2 regions of the Pantoea sp. LMR881 genome follow, and region 2 is predicted to be linked to the other one. Evidence: predicted binding sites of a transcription regulator. Region 2 holds the regulator's gene; the other holds the start of a gene.
What was found. Region 2 encodes Fur, which represses iron uptake genes when iron is present. Its sites were predicted from a motif close to ATAATAATGAGAACNACTATCAA; they were not measured.
Positions count from the first base shown of each region.

Region 1: the regulator Fur is predicted to act here: its motif matches at 2,827-2,849, upstream of O3W44_RS05470 (TonB-dependent siderophore receptor).

Region 1 covers NZ_JAPVOK010000002.1:777,255-781,601, forward strand. The annotation lists partial or broken gene ghrA (glyoxylate/hydroxypyruvate reductase GhrA) at 1-823, opposite strand, end outside; partial or broken gene treA (alpha,alpha-trehalase TreA) at 1,046-2,732, shown strand; gene O3W44_RS05470 (TonB-dependent siderophore receptor) at 2,909-4,347, shown strand, end outside.
Region 2 covers NZ_JAPVOK010000002.1:1,246,469-1,250,815, reverse strand. The annotation lists partial or broken gene glnS (glutamine--tRNA ligase) at 1-1,456, shown strand, start outside; gene O3W44_RS07710 (hypothetical protein) at 1,689-2,084, shown strand; gene fur (ferric iron uptake transcriptional regulator) at 2,143-2,586, opposite strand; gene fldA (flavodoxin FldA) at 2,934-3,464, opposite strand; gene ybfE (LexA regulated protein) at 3,599-3,874, opposite strand; gene ybfF (esterase) at 4,041-4,347, opposite strand, start outside.

The sequences.
Region 1 (4,347 bases), 470 kb from region 2:
GGCGTGATTGTCACGCGCGGATGACGCCACAGCGGGTGATCTTCCGGCAACGGTTCCACCTGAAACACATCCAGCGCGGCGGCTTTAAGCTGACCGCTGTCCAGCGCCGCCAGCAGATCCGATTCTACCACCTGCGCCCCTCGCGCCAGATTAAGGAAAAACGCCCCTTGTGGCAGTTGCTGTAAAAAAGTTTCATCGATCAGGTTGAGGGTTTCAGGCGTGCTGGGCAGAAGATTGATTAACACGCGCGTGCCTTGCAGGAAATCGTTCAGCGACTCACGTCCGGCAAAGCTGGTGACGCCGGGGAGTTGCTTCGCAGAACGGCTCCAGACACGCAGCGGAAAGCCCCAAATTTTCAGAGATTCAGCCACACGTTGGCCCAGCACGCCTGCCCCAAGAATGCCCACCGTAAAGTCATCGCGCGCATAGGCGGTTAAAGGCTGCCAGCAGGGCGGCTGCTGTTGCAGACGGTAATCGTCAAAACGACGAAACCAGCCCAGTACGCTGTGTGTCGCATACTCCTGCATTTGACGCGCCATGCCGGTATCCTCCAGACGATAAAGCGGCACGGAGGCGGACAACATATCAGGATGATGCCTGAGCTGAGCCAGAATTTCGTCCACGCCCGCGCCTAATGCAAACACCCCCGCAACGCATCCCGCCCTTTTAACATCTCAACGGGCGGCGAACGTACCAGTGCATAATCTGCAGGCGCGTTGTCGCCTGGTTGCCAGCGCCGCACCCGCGCCTGCGGTAAACGTTTTTGTAATCCCTCAATCCAGCGCGCCGCCGGTTGCGAAGGGTGATACCAGATGATCTCCATGCTGCTCTCCTTTTTTCTTTCCAGCGTCGGGGAAAAGTGTGACAAGGGCAAGAAAAAACCGTGTGGTCATCGCGGTTTTTATCCGGGACTTTACACACTATTTTTTCCTGCGCCTTCACAATTCCGGTTCGCTATCCGGTGAAATCGGCAGATAGCGTCTAAAGTTGTTCGGGTGGTCAATGCGTTACGCGAGACCGCCTTTTCGGACAAGGAGAACAACCGATGCTAAAAACTGAGGTAAGCGCCACTGAACGGCGTTACGGTTATGCGCCGCTGCTGCTGACGCTGTTATTGAGCGTGCCTGCTTTTACCGCCCATGCCGACGATAATTCCCGCATGCTGAGCAACCAGCCGCAGCCGCCCGATGTACGATTAGGCCCGCTATTCAATGCGGTGCAACAGGCGAAATTTTATCCCGACCAAAAAACCTTTGCTGATGCGCTGCCAAAATATGATCCCTCTTCTATTCTTGCCGACTGGCAGATGCAGAAGAATCAGGGCAGCTTCGACCTGAAACGTTTCGTAACGGCAAACTTCACTCTGCCGCCTGAAATGGAAAAATATGTGCCGCCTGCCGGACAGAATCTGCGCGATCATATCGATGGGCTGTGGCCCGTCCTGACACGTACCGCAAAAAGCGCCGGACAGTATGATTCGCTGCTGCAATTGCCTAAGCCTTACGTCGTGCCTGGCGGCCGTTTCCGTGAGATTTACTACTGGGACAGCTACTTTACGATGCTCGGCCTGGCTGAGAGCGGCCACTGGGATCGCGTCCAGGATATGGTCGATAACTTCGCCTCGCTGCTCGATCGCTACGGCCACATTCCTAACGGCAACCGCAGCTACTATTTAAGCCGTTCACAGCCGCCTTTCTTTAGCCTGATGGTGGATTTGCTGGCGACCCACGACGGTGGTAAAGCCTATACCCGTTATCTGCCACAGCTACAAAAAAGAGTACGATTACTGGATGGCAGACAGCAACACCGTTGCAGCGGGCAACGCCAGCAAACGTGTCATTAAACTCGCCGACGGTACGCTGCTTAATCGCTACTGGGATGCGCGTGATGTGCCGCGCACTGAATCCTGGATGGATGATATTAATACCGCGAAAAAAGCGCCGCAGCGTGATAAAGCGGAGCTCTATCGCGAACTGCGTTCAGGCGCAGCTTCGGGCTGGGATTTTAGCTCGCGCTGGTTTACCGATGCGCAAAATCTGGCCACGATTCGCACCACCCAAATGGCACCGGTCGACCTCAACAGCCTGCTGTTCCACCTCGAAAAAGTGTTGTCGAAAAGCTATCAGCTCAATAAGCAGGACGATATGGCGAAGCAGTATGCCGATCGCGCCGAGAAGCGTCAGGCAGCAATCAACCGTTATCTGTGGAACAGCCAGCAAGGCTGGTACGCCGATTATGACTGGAAGAAAAAGCAGGTACATCCACAGTTGACCGCTGCGGCGCTGTTCCCGCTTTACCTGCAGGTTGCCAGCGATAAGCAGGCTGACAGCACAGCCAGTGCGGTTGAGAAGCAGTTGCTGAAACCCGGCGGCCTGGTGACCACGACAGTGAACAACGGTCAGCAGTGGGATGCGCCAAACGGCTGGGCACCGTTGCAGTGGGTGGCCGTTGAAGGTCTGGAGCATTACAACAAACCTCAGCTGGCTCAGCAGGTGGGTGTACGCTTCCTGCGAAACGTACAAACCACCTATGACAAAGAGCACAAGCTGGTTGAAAAATATGTGGTTGAAGGTAAAAACCTCGGCGGCGGCGGTGGCGGCGAATATCCATTACAGGACGGCTTCGGCTGGACGAATGGCGTAACGCTGATGCTGCTCGACAAATATTGTCCAAAGGACAAAACCTGTAACAGCGCCCACGATATTCCGCAGACCACAACCTCCGTGCAATGATCCTGTTCCGATACTGCTGCCTCTTTGTGGCAGTATCGGTTCATTTCTCTTGACTTCCCTTCACTCACAGGCAAAATTGCAACATTTTTAACAAATGGTAATAATTCTCAATATTAAAACGAGAATCTTTATCGATTGTTAACATTGTTCGCTTAACTGAACTGAAAGGACCGTCAATGAAATTGCCTTTCCCGTTAACACGCTGCGCAGGCGTATGTGCGCTGGCGCTTGCTGCACCATCCCTGGTTTTTGCGGCTGAAACCCTTGTCGTCACGGCTCAACCCCAGGAGAGTGCCGACTCACCCACCCAGGATTATCGCGTAACGACCAGCCAGGGCTCGACAAAAAGCGATCGTCCATTACTGACAACACCACAATCGGTGTCAGTGATCACGCGACAGCAAATTCAGGATCAGGGCGCGCTCGATCTCAATCAGGCACTGAATTACACACCCGGCGTTTTTACTAACTTTGCTGGTGCCGCTACCCGTTATGACACTCTTTCGCTGCGAGGCTTCCACGGCGGCGATGTGGATAACACGTTCCTCGACGGTTTACGGGTGATGAGTGACGGCGGCAGCTTTAACGTGTTACAGGTCGATAACTGGTTTCTGGAACGTATTGATGTCATCAAAGGCCCCTCTTCTGCACTTTACGGCCAGACTGTGCCAGGCGGGCTGGTCAATATGACAACCCGACGTCCCCGGTTCAGCGAGGAAGGTCACTTTCAGCTTTCAGCGGGCACGAATGCCACCACCAACGCGGCTTTTGATTACACCTCTGCCCTCAACGAACAGTGGGCATTTCGCCTGACCGGTATCACGCGCAACAGCGACACGCAGTACGATCATACCCGTGAAGAGAAATATGCGTTGATGCCGCAACTGCTGTGGCAGCCAACGGAAGATACCCACCTCATTCTCAGAGCCTATCTGCAAAAAGATCCTTCTGGTGGCTATCACGGCTCGGTACCCGGTGACGGTAGCATTACTGAACACAACGGCTACAAACTGAGTAACGGTTTTTACGAGGGCAACAGCGACCTCGACCAGTTCAAACGACACGAACAGATCTACAGTTACGATTTCTCACATCAATTCAACGATATCTGGTCGTTTTCATCTCTCGGCAGCTACAGCCATTCTAACGTCGATCTCGATCAGGTTTATCAAACTGGCTGGGATGCGGTAAATCCCGATGTGTTGAATCGTTATTATTCAGGTGAACGCTCTTCACTAACGGCCTGGGCAACAGATAACCGCTTGCAGGCGAGTTTCACTACCGGCGAACTGGAACATCGCGTCAGCATTGGCGCGGAATATCATCGCTATAAAAATGATATCAGTAACGCAGGCGGGGCCGCGAATCAGCTCAACGCACTGACCGGTGAACAGGTGGGCATCATGCCCACTTACTCGTGGAGCGAAAAAACCCGGCGCTATTATCAGACCGGTTTCTATCTGCAAGATGAGATAACGCTGGATCGCTGGCATCTGGATCTGTCGGGGCGTTACGATCGGATTGTAGCGGACAACAGCGGCAGCGATCGCCGTCAGGATGATCACGTTAGCGGACGAGCGGCGCTGCTCTATGCCTTCGATAATGGCTTATCCCC
Region 2 (4,347 bases):
GTTAAAGAGGACGTGGAATTCGTTGAGTCGATTAAGCGTGATGTGCAATGGCTGGGTTTTGAGTGGAGTGGCAACGTCTGTTATTCCTCAGACTATTTCGATCAGCTTTACAACTACGCGGTTGAACTCATCAACAAAGGTTTGGCCTACGTTGATGAACTCACGCCTGAACAGATTCGCGAATATCGTGGCACCCTGACGGCACCGGGCAAAAACAGTCCCTATCGCGATCGCAGCGTTGAAGAGAATCTCGCGCTGTTTGAAAAAAATGCGCAAGGGCGAGTTCGAAGAGGGTAAAGCCTGCCTGCGCGCCAAAATCGATATGGCATCTAACTTTATCGTGATGCGCGATCCGGTGTTATACCGTATCAAATTTGCTGAACACCATCAGACGGGTAACAAGTGGTGCATCTATCCGATGTATGACTTTACCCACTGCATCTCTGATGCGCTGGAAGGCATTACGCATTCGCTCTGTACGCTGGAGTTTCAGGACAACCGTCGCCTGTATGACTGGGTGTTAGATAACATCACCATTCCGGTTCATCCTCGTCAGTACGAATTTTCTCGCCTGAATCTTGAATATGCAGTGATGTCGAAACGTAAGCTGACGCAGCTGGTGAGTGAAAAGCATGTTGAAAGCTGGGACGATCCGCGCATGCTGACCGTTTCTGGCTTACGTCGTCGTGGTTATACCGCATCGTCGATTCGTGAGTTCTGCCGCCGTATCGGTGTCACCAAACAAGACAACATTGTTGAGATGGCTTCACTGGAATCCTGCATTCGTGATGACCTCAACGAAAACGCACCGCGTGCAATGGCTGTGCTGGATCCGTTAAAAATCGTTATCGAGAACTTACCCGCAGGCCACACTGAAATCATCAGTATGCCTAACCATCCGAACAAACCGGAAATGGGCACGCGTGAGGTTCCGTTTAGCCGTGAAATCTGGATCGACCGCGCTGACTTCCGGGAAGAAGCCAACAAGCAGTACAAACGCCTGGTGCTGGGTAAAGAAGTGCGACTGCGTAACGCTTATGTGATCCGTGCTGAGCGCGTAGCAAAAGATAACGACGGCAATATTACCTGCATCTACTGCGTATGCGACGTTGATACGTTAAGCAAAGATCCGGCAGATGGTCGCAAAGTCAAAGGCGTCATTCACTGGGTTTCAGCTGAACATGCACTGCCAGCAGAGTTCCGTCTTTACGATCGCCTGTTTAGCGTGCCGAATCCGGGCGCAGCGGAAGATTTCCTCTCGGCGATTAATCCAAACTCCCTGGAAATTAAGCAGGGATTTGTTGAGCCGGGGCTGGGTCATGCTGAAGCCTCTTCACCTTATCAGTTTGAGCGTGAAGGCTATTTCTGCGCAGACAGCGTTTATTCAACACCGTCACAGTTGGTGTTCAACCGCACGGTAGGATTACGTGATACCTGGGCTAAAATCGGCGATTAAAGATTTTTATCCCAGGCATGATAAAAAGACAAAAGGGCGAGCAATCGCCCTTTTTATGGCTGCGATTTATTCCAATACAAATGTTTGTGCTGATATGTTCAAAAAGCGTTCACGGAAAAAAATGGGATGAATCTGAGTTTAATAAAATTAATCAATTACAAGATGTTAATTGTCTTTTTTCAGGTAGGCTATGCGCACTTAAGCGTTGCTAAACGGGGTTATAAGGAAAAAAATGACCGTTCTCGCCCAGGAAGCTAAACACAGTGTCGTCGTGTTACATCAGCTAATTGAACGTATTTTTAACCAGTCTGGCGCGGCAGATGATAGCTTTCATCTCCTGCTCTCGCACTTTCATCCTGACTTCAGTATGGTGACGCCGCAAGGGAAACAGCTCAACCTGAATGACGTCGAAGAGCTGTTCCGTCAGTTGCAGGGGCAACGTGAAGGGATGCGTATCGCCACCAGTGAACATATTATCCTTTCACAACGTCCGGATGAAATCACGATACAATATCGGGGGTTGCAGATAATGAACGGTCATAATCAAAGCCGCATTTCACTGGCTATTCTTGATTGCAGCACTTCCATTCCTCGCTGGCGCTACTTACAGGAAACGCTGGTAGCCTGATTTCAGGCAGAAAAAAAGCCGGTATCTCACCGGCTTTTTCATCTCTGTGCAAAGCGAATTATTTGTCGTGCAGCGATTCGTCTTCGCGGCAGTCACCCAGCGAGCAGTGTCCATACAGATACAGGCTGTGGTTAGAGAGTTTAATGCCATGACGTGTTGCGATTTCATGTTGGCGTGTTTCGATTGATTCGTCACTGAATTCAATCACTTTACCGCAATCCAGGCAGATCAGGTGATCGTGATGATGCTGTTGCGTTAACTCAAAGACAGATTTACCGCCTTCAAAGTTGTGACGGGTCACAATTCCTGCATCATCAAACTGGTTAAGCACGCGATATACGGTTGCCAAACCAATCTCTTCGCCCATATCGATCAGGCGTTTATATAAGTCTTCCGCGCTGACGTGATGGCATTCAGGTTCCTGAAGCACTTCCAGAATTTTCAGTCTGGGCAGCGTGACTTTCAGGCCAGCCTTCTTTAATGCGGTATTGTTGTCAGTCATGCGGATTTTGTCCTGTTACTTTAATCACTTTTGTGGCGCTTGGCCTTGAATGTCGATCTACACTCATTCTCATTTGCGTCTCATTATAGAACTGAAGCACCGAAATGAAAACCGAGGGACGCGCCGAAAATCGCCACAGTCTGTAAGGTATTTACAGCGGAAGGGGATTTCTGCAGGAATCAGTTAACATTTCGCTCTACCTCATCTCTGGTCCAGAGAAATAAGCGGATGACCGATGGGGGTATTCTACAGATTAAACAAAGAAAGTTAAAAAAATGTGGCTATTATTTCTATAGGAAATTCCATTGACTCAATGTGAGCCAGCGCCCACATTGAGTCTGAAAAGGTTATGCTTCGATAATCTCTTTGAGCTGCAGCTCATCAAAAATCTGCTTAACCCATGTCTCGACACGTTCATTTGTCAGTTCAGGCTGACGATCTTCGTCAATGGCCAGACCGAGAAAATGTTTATCGTCTGCCAGGCCTTTAGAAGCTTCGAAATGATAGCCTTCAGTTGGCCAGTGACCGACAATCACTGCGCCGTTTGGCTCGATGATATCGCGGATGGTGCCCATCGCATCACAGAAGTACTCTGCATAATCTTCCTGATCGCCACAGCCGAACAGGGCGACCAGTTTGCCGTTGAAGTCGATCTCTTCCAGCGTCGGGAAAAAATCATCCCAGTCGCACTGCGCTTCGCCATAATACCAGGTTGGGATGCCCAGCAGCAGGATGTCAAACGCTTCCAGATCTTCTTTGGTACTTTTCGCGATGTCATGGACTTCCGCAACGTCTTTACCCAGTTGTTTCTGGATCATTTTTGCAATGTTTTCGGTGTTGCCGGTATCGCTGCCAAAGAAGATGCCTACGATTGCCATGGGTAAAATAACCTCTTAAATCCTGATGATGAGATGTGTGCCAAAAAGCACATTTCTGCGAATAATAGCAGACGTGACAAAAGCGCGGAACTTGTAAAGCCGCGACATTTGTTTTTGCGTGCGTTTTGCGCGCGTCAGTCCAGTTTGAGTTGTGCCAGCAGCATTTGTTCAATTAATTCGCTGCGGCTGAGATTGCGCTGTTCCGCCAGGGTATTAAGGGCTTCGACGGCTTCGCTGTTCATTTTAAGTTCGACACGGCGTAACCCGCGCCCTTTGTCACGTTTCAGTTGGTTGCGCTTGTTGATACGCAGTTGTTCATCACGCGAAAGCGGACTGGTTTTAGGGCGACCAGGGCGACGCTCGTCGGCAAACAGATCAAGCGTAGTGCGGTCAGTGTGTTCTTTTGCCATGGCTTTGTGAAACTGAATAGGCGCGAGCGAAATTTACGCTGCGCAGATTATTAATTATTGGCCCTTGCCGCAGTAAAAATAACCGACGGCAAAATTTTAGCGCGCCATCATACTCCACGCTAACCGCGGACGCCAATCCTAAACCTTTGCTGCCAGGTATTTGCTTTTAAAGCGCAAAAAAACGCCGCACGCTACGTAACACGGCTTCAGGTTTTTCAGCATGCACCCAGTGTCCTGCACCGCTGATAACGTGAGCATGGGCGGCCGGAAACTGTTTCAACAAGGCGTCCCGATAACGATTATCCAGATAAGCTGAGTCACCGCCACGAATAAACAGAGCAGGGTGCGGCCACGCAGGCACCTCTTGCCAGCCCGAAATGGCCGCGTAATTATCCCATAACACCGGCACATTAAACCGCCATTCCCCTTCATGGAAGGATTTAAGGATGAACTGAATCACCCCTTCTTCAGCA